Regions from separate parts of the Bacillus sp. GW823-FHT06A11 genome, predicted to be linked through region 2. Evidence: predicted binding sites of a transcription regulator. Region 2 holds the regulator's gene; the other holds the start of a gene.

Region 1 (6,312 bases), on a different contig from region 2:
AATTTTATAACCCAGGCGGAAGCGTTAAGGATCGTTTAGGAAGAGAATTAATCGAAGATGCGCTAGAAAAAGGGCTTGTTACCCAAGGTGGAACAATTATTGAACCGACTGCTGGGAATACTGGTATTGGACTGGCACTTGCAGCATTAGAACATGATTTACGTGTTATCGTTTGTGTACCAGAGAAATTTAGTATTGAAAAACAAGAATTAATGAAAGCACTAGGTGCAACGGTCGTGCATACACCGACTGAGCAAGGAATGACCGGTGCAATTGCAAAAGCAAAAGAATTAGTAAATGAAATACCGAATTCATACTCTCCAAGTCAGTTTGCGAATGAAGCAAACCCGCGTGCTTATTTCAAAACACTAGGTCCTGAACTTTGGGATGCACTGAATGGAGAGATTAACATATTTGTTGCTGGAGCAGGAACTGGCGGTACGTTTATGGGGACTGCATCTTATTTGAAAGAAAAAAATATAGATATTAAAACAGTTATCGTAGAGCCAGAAGGATCTATTTTAAATGGTGGTAAGGCTGGTTCACATGAGACCGAAGGAATTGGACTGGAATTTATCCCGCCATTTTTGAAGACATCTTATTTTGATGAAATTCATACGATTTCTGATCGAAATGCATTTTTACGAGTGAAAGAATTAGCGCAAAAAGAAGGACTTCTCGTTGGGAGCTCTTCAGGAGCAGCATTTCATGCGAGCTTACTTGAGGCAGAGAAGGCAGCACCAGGTACAAATATTGTAACCATTTTTCCTGATAGTAGTGAGCGCTATTTAAGTAAAGACATATACAAAGGATGGGAATAAAAAATGAGAGCAAAGACAAAGTTAATTCATGGTATTCGCATAGGAGAACCTTCAACTGGATCTGTAAACGTACCGATCTATCAAACAAGTACGTACAAACAAGAAGCGGTTGGTAAGCATCAAGGATATGAATATTCACGTACAGGTAACCCAACACGTGCAGCTTTAGAAGAAATGATTGCTGTATTAGAAAATGGTCATGCTGGATTTGCATTCGGTTCTGGAATGGCTGCTATTACAGCGACAATTATGTTGTTCTCAAAAGGTGACCACGTTATTTTAACAGATGATGTTTATGGTGGAACGTATCGTGTTATTACGAAAGTATTAAACCGCTTCGGTATTGAACATACATTTGTAGACACAACAAACTTAGAGGAAGTTGTAGAAGCAATTCGTCCAAATACGAAAGCGATCTATGTGGAAACACCAACGAACCCATTACTAAAAATTACTGATATTAAGAAAATATCTACTCTTGCTAAAGAGAAAGATTTATTAACAATTATTGATAATACATTCATGACGCCATATTGGCAGTCGCCGATTTCTTTAGGAGCAGACATTGTACTTCATAGTGCAACGAAATATTTAGGAGGTCATAGTGACGTAGTTGCAGGTCTAGTAGTGGTAAATAGCCCACAACTAGCAGAAGACCTTCACTTTGTACAAAACTCAACAGGAGGTATTCTTGGACCACAAGATAGCTTCTTACTACTTCGCGGTTTAAAAACATTAGGAATTCGTATGGAAGAACATGAAACGAATTCACGCGCTATTGCTGAATTCTTAAATAATCATCCAAAAGTAAATAAAGTATATTACCCAGGTCTTGAATCACATCAAAACCACGAATTAGCAACAGAACAAGCAAATGGATTTGGTGCTATTATTTCGTTTGATGTAGATAGTGAGGAAACATTAAATAAAGTACTTGAGAAACTGCAATACTTTACACTTGCTGAAAGCTTAGGAGCAGTAGAAAGTTTAATTTCTATCCCATCTCAAATGACACATGCATCAATCCCAGCAGATCGCCGTAAAGAATTAGGAATTACAGATACATTAATTCGTATTTCTGTCGGTATTGAAGATGGTGAAGATTTAATTGAAGATTTAGCACAAGCGCTAGCGTAATAAAAAATGCACTGCTAATGTGGAGCAGTGCATTTTTATTATGTTAATTTGTGAAACATTTCACAAATTAGACATACACAAATGAAATGATTTCATGTATATTGAATTCATGAAATGTTATTCACGAGTAAACTTGTGAAATGTTTCACAAACAATGGGATTCATGTAGGACGGTAACTCTATTTTTTTTCGCTAATCGGGACTTATTATGACCTGTAGGGACTTATAAAGACCGTGATAACAGAATAGGAGGAAATTTACATGGTAGTCAAAGAGAAAGTTGTAAATGAAATGCAAGAGGTAAAAGAGATGATTGATACGTTAGTAAATAACGGTCAACAAGCTTTACAAGCAGTAGAAAGTTTTACACAAGAGCAGATTGACAACATTGTTCATGAAATGGCATTAGCAGGTGTTGATCAACATATGCCACTTGCAAAATTGGCTGTTGAAGAAACAGGCCGTGGTGTCTATGAAGACAAATGCATTAAAAATATTTTTGCCACTGAATATATTTGGCATAGTATAAAGCAAGATAAAACGGTAGGAATTATTCACGAAGATCCTCATGAAGAAATAATAGAAATTGCAGAACCTGTCGGTGTAGTAGCTGGGGTAACACCAGTAACGAATCCAACGTCGACAACAATGTTTAAAGCTTTGATTGCGATAAAAACGAGAAATCCAATTATTTTCGCATTTCATCCTTCTGCACAAAATTGTTCGGTGGCAGCAGCGAAAACCGTATATGATGCAGCAATGAAAGCTGGTGCACCAAAACATTGTATTCAATGGATTGAAAGACCGTCTGTCGAAGCGACAAAACAATTAATGAACCATGAGGGTGTGGCACTCGTTCTAGCAACTGGAGGCGCTGGTATGGTGAAATCAGCTTACTCTACTGGAAAACCAGCACTAGGTGTAGGGCCTGGTAATGTACCGTGTTATATAGAAAAATCAGCACATGTAAAACGAGCTGTTAATGATTTAATTTTATCGAAAACATTTGATAACGGTATGATTTGTGCATCGGAACAAGCAATCATTGTCGATAAAGAAATCTATGATGATGTTAAAACAGAAATGATCGAAAACAATTGTTACTTTGTAACAGAAGAAGAAAGAAAAAAATTAGAAAAGCTCGTTATAAATGAAAATACATGTGCAGTAAATAGTGATATTGTAGGAAAATCAGCACAGTATATTGCCGAATTAGTTGGGATTACTGTTCCTGAACATACAAAAATGCTTGTAGCTGAAATTCAAGGTATCGGAGCAGCATACCCGTTATCTCGTGAGAAACTGAGCCCAGTATTAGCCTGTGTGAAGGCGAATTCATTAGAAAAAGGATTTACATATTGCGAAGAAATGTTGAACCTCGGTGGTTTAGGACATTCAGCAGTTATTCATTCTACAAATAAAGAAGTGCAAAAGCAATTTGGATTACGTATGAAAGCTTGCCGTCTCATTGTAAATGCACCTTCATCACAAGGTGGAATAGGGGATATATATAACGGATTTATTCCATCACTTACACTTGGTTGTGGTTCTTACGGAAAAAATTCAGTTTCCCAAAATGTAACAGCGACTCATTTATTAAATATAAAAAGGCTGGCAAATAGAAAAAAGAATATGCAGTGGTTCAAATTGCCGCCAAAAATTTATTTTGAAAAACATGCTACAGCGTATTTAGCAAATATGCCTAACATTTCACGTGCATTTATTGTAACGGATCCTGGAATGGTTGAACATGGCTATGTGGATACAGTCACGCACTATTTAAACAAGCATGCAAATGATGTGAAAATTGAAGTTTTCTTTGAGGTCGAACCAGATCCATCAGATGAAACTGTCTTTAAAGGTGCGGAAATGATGAGAAGCTTTAAGCCAGATGTAATTATCGCACTTGGTGGTGGTTCAGCTATGGATGCAGCAAAAGGAATGTGGTTATTCTATGAGCATCCAGAAACGACATTCTATGGCATTAAACAGAAGTTTTTAGATATAAGAAAACGTACATGTAAATATCCGGAATTAGGAAATAAGGCGCAGTTTGTTGCGATTCCAACAACATCAGGAACAGGATCAGAAGTGACACCATTTGCGGTTATTACAGATAAGAAAAATAATATAAAGTATCCGCTCGCAGATTATGAATTAACACCAGATGTAGCAATTGTTGATCCGCAATTTGTAATGACAGTACCACCACATGTAACAGCAGATACTGGTATGGATGTTTTAACACATGCAATTGAGGCGTATGTGTCTGTTATGGCAAATGACTATACAGATGGATTAGCATTAAAAGCTATTGATCTCGTATTCAAATATTTACCGAGAGCATATAAAGATGGAAATGATGAAGAAGCACGGGAAAAAATGCATAACGCTTCTGCAATTGCAGGGATGGCATTTGCAAATGCTTTTCTAGGTATTAATCACAGCTTAGCACATAAAATTGGTCCAGAATTCCATATTCCGCACGGACGTGCAAATGCAATTCTTATGCCGCATGTAGTCCGCTATAATGCTATTAAGCCAAGAAAACACGCATTGTTCCCAAAATATGAGCACTTTGTAGCAGATGAACGCTATGCACATATTGCGAGAATGCTCGGGCTTCCAGCAAGCTCAGTAGCAGAAGGTGTGGAATCACTCGTCAAAGCAATTATTGAGCTTGGAAAAAGCTTAAATATTAATATGAGTATTGCCGGACAAGGGGTAGATAAAGAGCAATTTGAAGAGGTTGTTGGAGTATTAGCAGAAAGAGCTTTTGAAGATCAATGTACAACTGCTAATCCAAAGTTACCGCTTATTTCAGAGCTGAAAGAAATTTATATGGAAGCATATAAAGGTGAATAATGATTAAAAAAGAGCCGCAGTAAAGCGGCTCTTTTTTTGTTGGAAAACATCTCCCAGAATGGCTGTATTTACTGGTCTTTCAGTTTCATAGAATATGATAAAGTGAAATGGAGGAGTGAGAATATAATGAAAGAATTACAAGGGAAAATAGAAGATTATACTAGGTTCGGACAAATTCTTCTCGCTGTAAGTACATTGTTAATGGTTGGCTTGTTGATTCCGGATGGAGCAAAAGAGACAATCCAATTTTTTGTTATGATGGGGAGCATCGTTATATTTTTAAGTTTATCGTTCTTTTTCTTTCAGCGTGTGAAAGTGATGCGTGACCAGTTAGAGGAAAATGAATGTGAATAATATTGTTAACTAGAGCACGGCGAAAAGAAAGAATCTTTTTGTCGCGCTTTTTGTTTTTTGTAGAAAAATGTATGCGTTTCATGTTGACAATGATAATCCTTATCAATTAAAGTAGAATAGTAGTTAATGATTATCATTATCAATTAGAGGTGAAGGAATGAAAAAATCTATTACGCTATTTACAGCGTTTTTATCTATTTTTTTCTTGTTAATAGGTTGCAGTGCCAAAGAGGACGAAAAAGCGTCTGCAACCAAAACAGAAAAAGGAAAAGAAAAAATCGAAATTACCGACCTGTCAGGGAGAAAGGTAACATTCGATAAAGTACCAGAAAGTTTTGCAACATTAAGTATGGGAGACATGGATATTATTCATGCTTTAGGTGGAAAAGTAGTAGGTCGTCCGGATACGAAATTAACTCTTCCAGAGGAGTTAAAGAAAGCAAAAGTAATCGGGAATGCACATCAACCGAACTTTGAGCAAATTGCTAGTTTAAAGCCCGATGTACTTGTTGCTAACAATGGATTCCAAAAGAATGTGCCAACGGTTGAAGGACAGGGAACGAAAGTAATCATTTCTTCTGCGAATTCTGTACAAGATATTCAAAAGAATATTGAATTATATGGAACGGTAATGAAGAAAGAAGATAAAGCAAAAGAACTTAATCAAAAAATCAATGATCAAATGAAGAAATATGAGAAAAAGAGCGATGTGAAAGCATTGCTAGTGTATGGCGCACCAGGTACTTATTTAGCGGCATTACCAACATCTTTATCAGGTGATGTTTTAGAAAAAACAGGCGGGAAAAATATTGCTTCTGATTTTCCAGAAACGAAAGAATATCCGCAATATGCACAGCTAAGTGTAGAACGTATTATTGAGGCGAATCCAGATGTCATTTATTTAATTACACACGGAGATCCAAAAAGTGTGAAAAAAGCATTCGAAGGCGAAATGATGAAAAATGAAGCGTGGAAAAATTTAGATGCAGTAAAACAAAACCGCGTAGTTATTTTGCCACCTGATTTATTTGGATCTAATCCTGGGACAAAAGTTACAGAAGCAATGGACTTTATGTATAAAAGTATACAAGATGTAAGGAAATGATACGTATGGAAAGTAGTGAAGTAGTAAGAG
Region 2 (11,870 bases):
GTATACTCAAATAAATCTTCTATTAAATTCTTTAACTGCTCCGACTTTGCAAAAGCAATTCTCGTATACTCATCATGTTGTTCTTGATTTTCATATTTAGAATCTCGAAGTAATCGTAAGTAACCCATAATAGAAGTAAGTGGTGTACGTAAATCATGAGATACATTCGTAATAAGCTCATTTTTCTGCTTTTCTAATTTACGTTCTTTTTCTATATTATTCATAAGCTCTTCCGCCATATTATTAATATTCTCAGTTAAAGACGCAATCTCATCTTCACCTTTCTTCTCAATGCGGTACGCTAAGTTTCCTTTTTCTATTTCCTTTACACCTTCTGCCATTGCTTCAATCTGCTTCATCTTTCTCTTTGTTATATAGAAGAAAGAGAAAATGAATACAAGGACACCAATTAAAAATGGGAATGGTCCTTCTACTTTATAATACACTACCTCGCCTTGAGGAATCCCGCTTACAAACATATATAAGTTCTTACCTTCAATTGTAATAGGCGAGAATGTAATAAACTCTTTTCTTGATCTTTCAATATCATTATTATTTGAATAATTGATAGCAAATGAAGTCGCATTACGAATTGTATTATGCAAATTAATTTGTTCTTCTTGCGCTTGCTTCGTTTTATACAAAACTTTACCATTTTCGTCAGTAACTAATATTTTAAAGGCATCATGCTCTTGCTCTAAATTCTCATTTTCTAGTTCTATCATATTTTGTACAGCATCTAATTTATTTTCAGCAACCATCATTTCCGCTGTACTTTGAGCTTTACGATTAATTTGCTCCATACCATCTCTGTAATTAATCTCGGCATGCTGGCTAGCATCTTCAAAAATAGGTGCTACTATCTTCGTTGATACAAAGAGACCTAATAACGCACAAGCAGTAAACGCCGTAATAAGTTGAATCCTTATACTCCGTTTCACGCTCTTTATTATCTTTCCAATCAATTCTCGGATTTTCCTAACATAAGTAAACGGATTAAATATCTTTTTCAATCTTATACCCCACTCCCCATACTGTTTTTATATATCTAGGCTTCCTTGGATTCTCCTCAATCTTTTCACGTACTTTTCGAATATGCACCATTACAGTATTATCAGACTGGAAAGATCGTTCGTTCCACACCTTTTCATAAATTTGCTCCGCACTAAACACCATACCTGGATTTCTAGCTAGCAATTCTAAAATTGAAAATTCCCTCGGGGTTAGTTTCACTTCTTCTCCCTCTACAATAACTTTATGGGTCGAGATATTTATTTTCATCTCTCCAATTTCTAGCTCGTCCTCATTTTGAATAGCAAAACCATTCATTTTCATATAACGGCGTAACTGAGATTTAATTCGTGCAATTAACTCTAATGGGTTAAAGGGCTTCGTTACGTAATCATCTGCTCCTGTTGTTAATCCTAAAATCTTATCCATATCTTGTGTTTTCGCAGAAAGCATAATAATAGGCATCTCTTTCGATTCTCTTACTTTCATACACATATGAATACCATCTACTTTCGGCATCATAATATCTAATACGACTAGATGCACTTCATTTTCTTCCAGTAAACGTAGCCCTTCTTCTCCGTCCCCTGCTTGTAATACTTTATATCCTTCATTCTTTAAATAGATTGTAATTAAATTCCGAATTTCTTTTTCATCATCTACGACAAGTATTGTTTCGTGTGCCACAATATCTCCCCCATTACTTTTTTAATCCCTAACTTCTATTATAGGAAAACTTCTGAAGAAAAACGCTCGGAAATCCTTAAGATTTTCTGAAGACGCAAAAAAGGTCTAGACTCCCCTTAAGTCTAGACCTTTTAAAAAACCCCTTTTATTTACGAACGTAGATGAAATATAGTACGAATAAAACTCCCATAACATACATAATCGGATGAACCTCTTTACGACGACCACTCACAACCATTGTAATTGGATAGAAGATAAATCCAATCGCAATCCCAGTTGCGATACTATACGTAAGTGGCATAGAGATAATTGTAAAGAATGCTGGCACTGCAATCTCGAATTTCTTCCAATCAATTTCCCCTAAAGAAGAAACCATCAAGATTCCTACAATAATTAAAGCTGGTGCCGTTACAGCTGGCGTTACAACACTTAGTAATGGCGAGAAGAATAGTGCCAGTAAGAAGAATCCTGCTGTTACAACTGCTGTAAATCCAGAACGTCCTCCTGCTGCTACCCCTGCAGAAGACTCAATGTAAGACGTTGTTGTTGATGTACCCAAGATTGCACCAATTACAGTTGCAATCGCATCTGCAAATAATGCTTTTCCTGCACGTGGTAATTTATTGTTCTTCATTAATCCAGCTTGATTCGCAACCGCTACAAGCGTACCTGCTGTATCAAAGAAATCGATAAAGAAGAACGTTATAATAACAATCCCCATTTGAACTGTAAAAATATCTCCGAAGTGCGTTAACGCCACACCGAACGTTGGTTCTAGACTCGGTATTGCTCCCACTACAGCTTTCGGAGTATCAATTAATCCTGTTGCCACTCCTAAGATCGCTGTAAGAATCATACCGTAAAATACTGCACCATTAACTTTCTTAATCATGAAGATGATTGTCGTAACAACCCCGAAGATTGCTAGTAACGTTGTGCCCTTTGTTAAGTCCCCCAACCCAACAAGAACAGCATCATTTTTCACGATAATTCCAGCATTTTGGAATCCAAGGAATGCAATGAACAATCCGATACCTGCCGCTACTGCAAACTTTAACTCCGATGGAATTGCATTAATGATTTTTTCACGAATACCTGAAGCAGTAAGAATAATAAAGATAATACCTGACATTAATGTTCCGGCAATAGCCGTTTGCCACGGAATACCCATCGTTAACACTGCTGTATAAGCAAAGAACGCGTTAATTCCCATACCTGGCGCTAAAGCAATTGGATACTTCGCGAAAATACCCATAATTAACGAACCGATTGCTGCCGCTAATGCCGTAGCAACGAATACTGCACCTGGATCCATCCCTGTACCTGCTGGTAACCCTTTAACATTTCCAAGCGACAGCGTAGCAGGATTGACAAACAGTACGTAAGCCATAGATAGAAATGTTGTTAACCCCGCTATGAACTCAGTCTTATAATTGGTACCGAGCTCATCAAATTGAAAATAGCGTTTCATCCTACGTTTCCCCCGTTATATGATTACTCGCCGTATTTCACCCTAGCCCTCTTTTATCCCGAGAAATAAAAAAGGCTTCCATTGCATATATACATGGAAGCGTTCTATAAACAAAGACAAGTTTCCCCTCATCTTTATACAAACGCCTCGTAGTCAAGCCATTTACGGTAGCTAGGTAGAAACTTTCGGGCCATATCCCCGATATTATACGACGGCATAATATTCACTTTTCGTTTGAATTACATACTCATATTAACTCTTGAATGTATTTTTGTCAATTTAAAAGCGAACGTTTTTATAAATTTTTATATTTTCGTTCGTATTAATAACGAAAACAAAAAGATCCATCTATTCATAAATGATAGATGGATCTTTTTTATTACAATACTATTCCCACTCAATAGTTGCTGGTGGCTTACTCGTTACATCATACACGATACGGTTAACGTGTTTTACTTCGTTTACGATACGAACAGAGATTTTCTCTAGTACGTCCCAAGGGATACGTGCCCAGTCAGCTGTCATACCGTCAATAGATGTTACTGCACGGATACCTACTGTGTAATCATAAGTACGCTCGTCACCCATAACACCTACGCTACGCATACCAGGAAGCGCCGTGAAGTATTGCCAGATTTCGCGGTCTAATCCTGCTTTAATAATTTCTTCACGTAAAATCGCATCAGATTCACGAACGATTTCTAATTTCTCTTCTGTGATTTCACCTAATACACGAATACCAAGACCAGGACCTGGGAATGGTTGACGCCATACGATTTCATCAGGAATTCCTAGTTCAGATCCTAATACACGTACTTCATCTTTAAATAACGTATTTAAAGGCTCAATTAATTTGAACTGCATGTCTTCTGGAAGTCCACCAACGTTATGGTGAGATTTAATTGTTTGTGCAGTTGCTGTACCACTTTCAACGATATCTGTGTAAAGTGTACCTTGTGCTAGGAAGTCCATACCTTGTAATTTAGACGCTTCATCATCAAATACGTAAATGAATTCGTTACCGATGATTTTACGTTTTTGTTCTGGATCTTCTACACCTTTTAACTTGTTCATGAAACGTTCTTGTGCATCCACTTTAATAACGTTCATATGGAAGCCTTCGCTAAATGTTTTCATAACGCCTTCTGCTTCACCTTTACGAAGTAAACCGTGGTCAACGAAAATACATGTTAACTGATCGCCGATTGCTTTATGAATTAATACTGCTACAACAGAAGAGTCTACGCCGCCACTAAGTGCACATAGTACTTTTTTGTCTCCAACAGTTTCACGAATCTTTTCTAATTCTACTTCGATAAAGTTCTCCATGTTCCATCCTTCAGAACAACCACATACGCCGAATACGAAGTTTTTAATTAAATCGTTACCGTGCTCAGAGTGACGTACTTCTGGGTGGAATTGTACACCGTATAAGTTTTTCGCTTCATTGCTCATACCAGCAATTGGGCAAGACTCACTTGTTGCGTCTACTACGAATCCTTCAGGTAAACCAGTTACTAAGTCGCCATGGCTCATCCATACAACTTGCTCTTCTGGAAGGTTCGCATATAATTTTGATTCGTTCTCTACTTTAAGAACAGCTTTTCCGTACTCACGGTGGTTAGCACGCTCTACTTTACCACCGAAGTGTTGTGTCATAAGCTGCATACCGTAACAGATACCGAAGATCGGTAAACCTAGTTCGAAGATTTTTTCATCACAATGTAATGCACCTTCACCGTATACGCTATTTGGTCCACCAGAGAAAATAATCCCTTTTGGATTCATTGCTTTAATTTCTTCTGCAGTAATTGTATGTGGATGAAGTTCACTGTATACACCGAACTCACGAATTCGACGTGCTATTAACTGATTGTATTGACTTCCAAAATCTAAAACGATAATTGTATCGTGTTGCTTCTTCAAAATAATCACCCCAACGTTAGTTCTCGTATATAAATATTTTCACCAATTTGGCGAAAAGCATTACTAATATAATAAAAAAAGCCAGTCCTCCGCCTCTAGTCTCATAACAAAGAAAAGGCAGGGGTCTGGCTTTATAAAGAAAGATAGTCTCCGCTCTTTATAAATATAAGACACACTGCCTTCATAGTCAGGTTGTTTACGGTAACCCGGTAGAGACTCTCAAACCATATCATTGAGGATATATGAAGGATCGTTTTATATTATCTTCCTAGATTCTAACAATGAAGTATCTATATGGTCAAGAGAGAAAGCGACAAAATTCTACAGAAATTCATTTCCTTTTCTAAAAAACATAAAAAAACATCCATTTCTATATAGAAATGGATGTTTTTTAGGGCAAACGGAATTACATCATTCCGCCCATACCGCCCATGCCCATGCCGCCCATGTCAGGCATTGCTGGCGCATTTGGTTCTGGCTTGTCAGCTACTACAGCTTCAGTTGTTAAGAACATAGCTGCAACAGATGCTGCGTTTTGAAGTGCAGAACGAGTTACTTTAGCTGGATCTACGATACCAGACTCAAGCATGTTAACCCATTCGCCAGTAGCTGCGTTGAAACCAACGCCTACTTTTTCGCCTTTTAGACGCTCTACAACTACAGATCCTTCTAGACCAGCGTTGATTGCGATTTGACGAACTGGCTCTTCTAGTGCGCGAAGTACGATGTTGATACCTGTTGCTTCGTCACCTTCTGCTACGATAGAAGCTACTTTCGTGTATACGTTCATAAGTGAAGTACCACCACCTGCAACGATACCTTCTTCTACTGCTGCACGAGTTGAGTTAAGTGCATCTTCAATGCGAAGTTTGCGCTCTTTTAACTCAGTTTCAGTTGCTGCACCTACTTTAATTACCGCTACGCCACCTGCTAGTTTAGCAAGTCGCTCTTGTAATTTTTCACGATCGAATTCAGAAGTTGTTTCTTCTAATTGCGCACGAATTTGACCGATGCGAGCTGCGATTTGCTCTGTATTTCCAATACCTTCAACTACAGTTGTGTTTTCTTTTGTAACAACAACTTTACCAGCGCGTCCTAAAGATTCAACTGTAGCAGATTTTAAGTCACGACCTAATTCTTCAGTGATTACTTCGCCACCAGTTAAGATTGCGATATCTTCTAGCATTGCTTTACGACGGTCACCAAATCCAGGAGCTTTAACAGCTACTACATTGAATGTACCACGAAGTTTGTTCACTACTAATGTAGCTAAAGCTTCGCCTTCTACATCTTCAGCAATGATAAGAAGTGGTTTACCTTGTTGTACCACTTGCTCTAATACCGGTAAGATTTCTTGAATGTTAGAAATCTTTTTGTCAGTAATTAAGATATATGGGTTATCAAGAACTGCTTCCATTTTGTCAGAATCAGTAATCATGTAAGGAGATGCATATCCACGATCAAATTGCATACCTTCTACTACGTCTAATTCTGTCGTGAATCCTTTAGACTCTTCTAAAGTAATAACGCCATCGTTACCAACGCGCTCCATTGCTTCAGCGATTAATTGACCTACTTCTTCGTCAGCTGCAGAAATAGCAGCTACTTGTGCGATAGAAGATTTGCCTTCGATTGGTTTAGAAATCGTTTTTAATTCTTCAATTGCAGCAGTAACAGCTTTTTCGATACCTTTACGAAGACCCATTGGGTTAGCACCAGCTGTTACGTTTTTAAGACCTTCACGAATCATAGCTTGCGCTAATACAGTTGCAGTTGTTGTTCCGTCACCAGCTACGTCATTTGTTTTGCTAGCAACTTCTGCTACTAATTTCGCACCCATGTTTTCGAATGCATCTTCTAATTCGATTTCTTTTGCGATTGTTACACCATCATTTGTAATAAGTGGTGAACCAAATTTTTTCTCAAGTACAACGTTACGACCTTTTGGTCCAAGCGTAACTTTTACTGCGTTTGCAAGAGTGTCGACACCGCGAAGCATCGAACGACGTGCTTCTTCACTAAATTTAATATCTTTTGCCATAATAATTGACCCCCTTGGATTTTTTAAGATTTATATAATTAACCGATAACTGCTAAAATGTCACTTTCACGTAAAATCAAGTAGTCTGTACCTTCATATTTCACTTCAGTACCTGCATATTTTGAGAAGATGATAAGATCACCTGCTGCTACCTCTAAAGCAACACGCTCACCATTCTCAAGCACTCGACCAGTACCTACTGCAACAACTTTACCCTCTTGTGGTTTTTCTTTTGCAGTATCTGGTAATACGATACCACTTGCTGTTTTTTCTTCTGCTTGAACAAGCTCAATTACAACGCGATCACCTAATGGCTTTAGCATGAACAATAACCTCCTCATTTTGTTATGTAAATTTCTTTTATTAGCACTCAAGTCATCCGAGTGCTAACACACTTATAATAATAAATAATCTCAATTTCTTTTGCAAGTAAAAAAATCATAATTTTTTCGCAAATCACTATATAAACTTTCTATATAGAATACTGCCTTTACTATATGAATCGTTGTTTCCACTGCTCGTATGTTACAATATGAAAGGACACCCTAAGTTGTTTTCGCTACACACACAACTTTCTCCTGTCTTCTATTATAATTTCAAATAAGGATTTACGAAAAAAACATAATTCAAGTGAGGTTCATATCGTAGGTAGCATATTTACATGTTATCCTAACTTATCTCATACACTATAGTTAGAAAGGATGGTTAAACCATTTGAAGAAACAATACTGGTGGATTATCGTTACATACATTTTAATGCAGTTATCTGGCGTTGTTGGATTGCCACTTCTCCTAAAAACAGGACTCTATGATAATAGAGGATTTACCATTGAGGAAAAAGGACAAATCATAACGGGACACTGGGCAATTATTAGCTTCTTTGTTGCATTATGTATCGTACTTTGGTTACTTAGAACGGATATTCGTGACAGGCATTTAGATCCAAAGCGCTCTTCTGCTCCAGCTACTATTGGATGGATTTTCATCGGGTTCTTCTTGGCTTTCTTTTCACAAATAGTTGCTGGTATGATCGAGATGCAGCTGCTAGGAATTAAACAAGGTTCAGAAAATACAATGAAACTGATGGAGATTGCAAGAACCACACCTTGGTTCCTTATTGTTGTATCTATAATTGGACCTATCTTAGAAGAAATCGTATTTAGAAAAATTTTATTTGGTGCACTTTATAAGAAGTTTAACTTCTTTATCGCAGCTATCATTAGTTCGCTTGTATTCGCAGCAATTCATTTTGATTTTACTCATTTATTGGTATACACTGCTATGGGGCTCGTATTCGCCTTCTTATATGTGAAGACGAAGCGTATTATCGTTCCGATTGCAGCTCATGTTGCGATGAATACATTAGTCGCTATTGGGCAAATTTTTATGAGCAATGAGCAAATTCAAGAAATGATTAAAGAAGCTGAAAAAATGCAAGGCTTTATCGGAGGATTTTTTGTATGAGAAACTCACCATTGTTCATGGCTACACTATACTTCCTTCTTGGATGTATCTTTACACGCTTCGCCATTACGAACGTGACAGATACAATCTGGAATGTGTGGACAATACTATTTGCAGTTATGGCAACAATTGATTTTAATTTGGCACTTCGCCTTATATTAGTTAAATTCACAAAGAAGAAACAATAATAAAACGCAGAGGTCGCTTCCTCTGCGTTTTATTGTGGATAGTTTTTCAAAAAGTAAACTAATGTTTGTAACTCTACAGCTAAATCAATATGATGAATTCTAATATTCTCTGATACGTTTAATCGTGCTGGTGTGAAATTCAAAATACCATGCACGCTCGTTTCAGCTAATCTATCTGCTACAGCTTGTGCTACTGTAGCCGGTACTGTTAATATTGCCACTTGTATATCATTTGATAATCTCTCTTCTAATTCATCTAAATGGTATACAGGAATGCCCCCGATTTCTGTTCCAACTTTCTCTTCACTAACATCAAATGCCATTTCAATTTTTGTATTATTGTTTTTCGTGAAATTATAATGTAAGAAAGCGGTCCCTAAATTACCTACTCCAATAAGTGCTACACGCGTTATATCATCTTGATCAAGTGTTTCGCGGAAAAATGATAATAAATAATTTACGTTATATCCATATCCCTTTTTCCCTAACGCTCCAAAATACGAAAAATCTCTTCGTATTGTTGCGGAATCTACTTTTACCGCTTCACTCAATTCGGCCGATGAAACACGCTGCTTACCAGAAAGAGATAAGTTTTGGATAAATCGATAGTATAGAGGCAATCTTTTAGCAGTGGCTTGTGGAATCTTTTGCTGATCCATATGACCTCTCCTCTCTTCCTATCTTTATTCATATACTTTAATCAAATACAGAAGTTTAGCACTCATTAAATTCCTTGTATAATAAAGAGAAGAAGTATTCTCTCTTATTTTAAACTATACACTATTTTTAGTATGATTGAGAAATATAAACATGGCAAAGTTAAGAAATTATTTGAGGTGAAAACATTGATTTTATTACAAGTAAATGGACTTTCGAAATTATACGGTGCAGAAACAATTCTTGCAAACTTAAAATTGGAAGTACAAACAAAAGATCGTATCGCATTAGTTGGAAGGAATGGAGCTGGAAAATCTACATTATTAAAAATTATCGCTGGTGAGTTATCACATGATGGTGGCGAAATTATAAAACCGAAAGATGTCTCAATCGGGTATTTAGCTCAAAATACCGGCCTAGAAACGTCTTTAACAATTTGGGATGAAATGCTAACCGTCTTTACCCACTTACAGCAAATGGAGACAAAACTTCGAAGGCTTGAGCAAGAAATGGGCAAAGAAGAAAACTTTTCAAACGAAGCTACATACGAAAGATTGTTAGCTGATTATGACCAATTGCAACTCAATTATAAAGATCAAGGTGGATATCAATATGAAGCGGATATTCGCTCCATTTTAAGCGGCCTTGGCTTCCCAGTTGAAACGCACCAGACGACGATTTCTACTTTAAGCGGTGGGCAAAAAACAAGATTAGCTCTCGGAAAATTATTATTAACAAAACCAGACTTACTTATTTTGGACGAGCCTACAAACCATTTAGACATCGAAACATTAACATGGCTTGAGCAATATTTACAAGGTTATCCTGGCGCAATATTAATCGTTTCACATGACCGTTATTTCTTAGACAAACTTGTTACACAAGTATATGAAATTTCGAATAAAGAAAGCAGACGATTTGTTGGTAACTACAGTAAATATTTAGACTTAAAATCAGCATTATATGAGCAAGAAATGAAACGTTACGAAAAACAACAAGATGAAATCGCAAAACTTGAGGACTTCGTTCAAAAGAATATAGCTCGCGCCTCTACAACGAAACGTGCTCAAAGTCGCCGTAAACAACTAGACAGAATGGAATTATTAACGAGACCATTAGGGGATTCTAAGTCAGCATCATTCCACTTCGATATTGAAAAGCAAAGTGGAAATGATGTTTTACAAGTAAAGGATGCAACCATTGGCTATGATGAGGACCCTATAATTGAAAACGTAACTATGCGCTTAACTCGCGGAGATAGTGTTGCTTTAGTTGGTCCAAACGGAATTGGGAAATCCACATTATTAAAATCTATTGTGAATAAGTTACCACTATTAAATGGTGATGTTTCTTTCGGATCAAATGTATCTGTTGGTTATTATGATCAAGAACAAGCAAACTTAACATCTTCTAAACGGGTTTTAAATGAACTATGGGATGAATATCCACTGCAACCTGAAAAAGAAATCCGTACTATACTCGGGAACTTTTTATTTACAGGAGATGATGTACTGAAACCAGTATCTTCCCTTAGTGGTGGACAAAAAGCTCGATTAGCTCTTGCGAAGCTTATGATGCAAAAGTCAAATTTATTAATTCTGGATGAGCCTACGAACCACCTTGATTTAAATAGCAAAGAGATTTTAGAGAATGCTTTAATTGATTATCCAGGGACTCTTCTATTTGTCTCACATGACCGCTACTTCATTAACCGTGTAACAACGACTGTGATTGAGTTATCAACAGAAGGTGCACAGGAATATTTAGGGGATTACGATTACTATGTGGAGAAGAAAAATGAAATGATTGAACGCGCAGCATTTGAACAACTTGAACAGCAAGAAAATCAGGCACCTGTTCAAAAAACTGTAGCTCAAGAAAAATTAAATTATCTCGAAGAAAAAGAGCGTAAACAATTAGAACGTCAACGCACTCGAAAAATTGAAGAACTAGAACAAAACATCGTAAACTTAGAAGAAGAAATTGCTACGTTAGAAGATCAACTTTGCTTACCAGAAATATATGCAGATTATGAAAAAGCGAGTGAAATTACAACTAAAAAACAAACGCTACAAGTACAACTTGAAACTTGTATGGCAGAGTGGGAAGAGCTGCATGTATAAGAGTATTTAAATAAGGAAGATGTCTCATCAGTCATGATTTTTGACTATGTGACATCTTTTTTCTTTAAGTACATAAATAATTTTTTGAATATATCAATGGTAACTCGGAATATATCAACCAATTTTCAAATACATCTATCGTAACCCTATATATATAAACGATTCGACACGAAATATCGATTTACCGACAAGGATTGACAATATCAGCACCCTCTATAATAGAAGGATATTTCAAAATGTTTTTCAGGGATATCTTCTTACTTTTTATTTCCCGAAAAACAATATATTCAAAGGTCAGACTT

What was found. Region 2 encodes Rex, which represses fermentation and respiration genes when NADH is low (regulators of the CRP and FNR family bind a similar motif). Its sites were predicted from a motif close to TTGTGAAATATTTCACAA; they were not measured.
Region 1: adhE (bifunctional acetaldehyde-CoA/alcohol dehydrogenase) is a predicted target of Rex. The motif match lies at 2,007-2,024, and genes of this name have one in related genera.

The regions. Positions count from the first base shown of each region.
Region 1 covers NZ_JBXAHS010000002.1:427,749-434,060, forward strand. The annotation lists gene AC1Q8L_RS10675 (O-acetylserine dependent cystathionine beta-synthase) at 1-821, shown strand, start outside; gene AC1Q8L_RS10680 (bifunctional cystathionine gamma-lyase/homocysteine desulfhydrase) at 825-1,958, shown strand; gene adhE (bifunctional acetaldehyde-CoA/alcohol dehydrogenase) at 2,220-4,823, shown strand; gene AC1Q8L_RS10690 (YrhC family protein) at 4,950-5,177, shown strand; gene AC1Q8L_RS10695 (ABC transporter substrate-binding protein) at 5,335-6,282, shown strand; gene AC1Q8L_RS10700 (FecCD family ABC transporter permease) at 6,288-6,312, shown strand, end outside.
Region 2 covers NZ_JBXAHS010000015.1:3,050-14,919, reverse strand. The annotation lists gene AC1Q8L_RS29615 (HAMP domain-containing sensor histidine kinase) at 1-1,013, opposite strand, end outside; gene AC1Q8L_RS29610 (response regulator transcription factor) at 997-1,698, opposite strand; gene AC1Q8L_RS29605 (NCS2 family permease) at 1,844-3,169, opposite strand; purine riboswitch at 3,300-3,401, opposite strand; gene guaA (glutamine-hydrolyzing GMP synthase) at 3,557-5,095, opposite strand; purine riboswitch at 5,260-5,361, opposite strand; gene groL (chaperonin GroEL) at 5,502-7,136, opposite strand; gene groES (co-chaperone GroES) at 7,175-7,459, opposite strand; gene AC1Q8L_RS29585 (CPBP family intramembrane glutamic endopeptidase) at 7,851-8,600, shown strand; gene AC1Q8L_RS29580 (YdiK family protein) at 8,597-8,788, shown strand; gene AC1Q8L_RS29575 (redox-sensing transcriptional repressor Rex) at 8,818-9,447, opposite strand; gene AC1Q8L_RS29570 (ABC-F family ATP-binding cassette domain-containing protein) at 9,634-11,568, shown strand.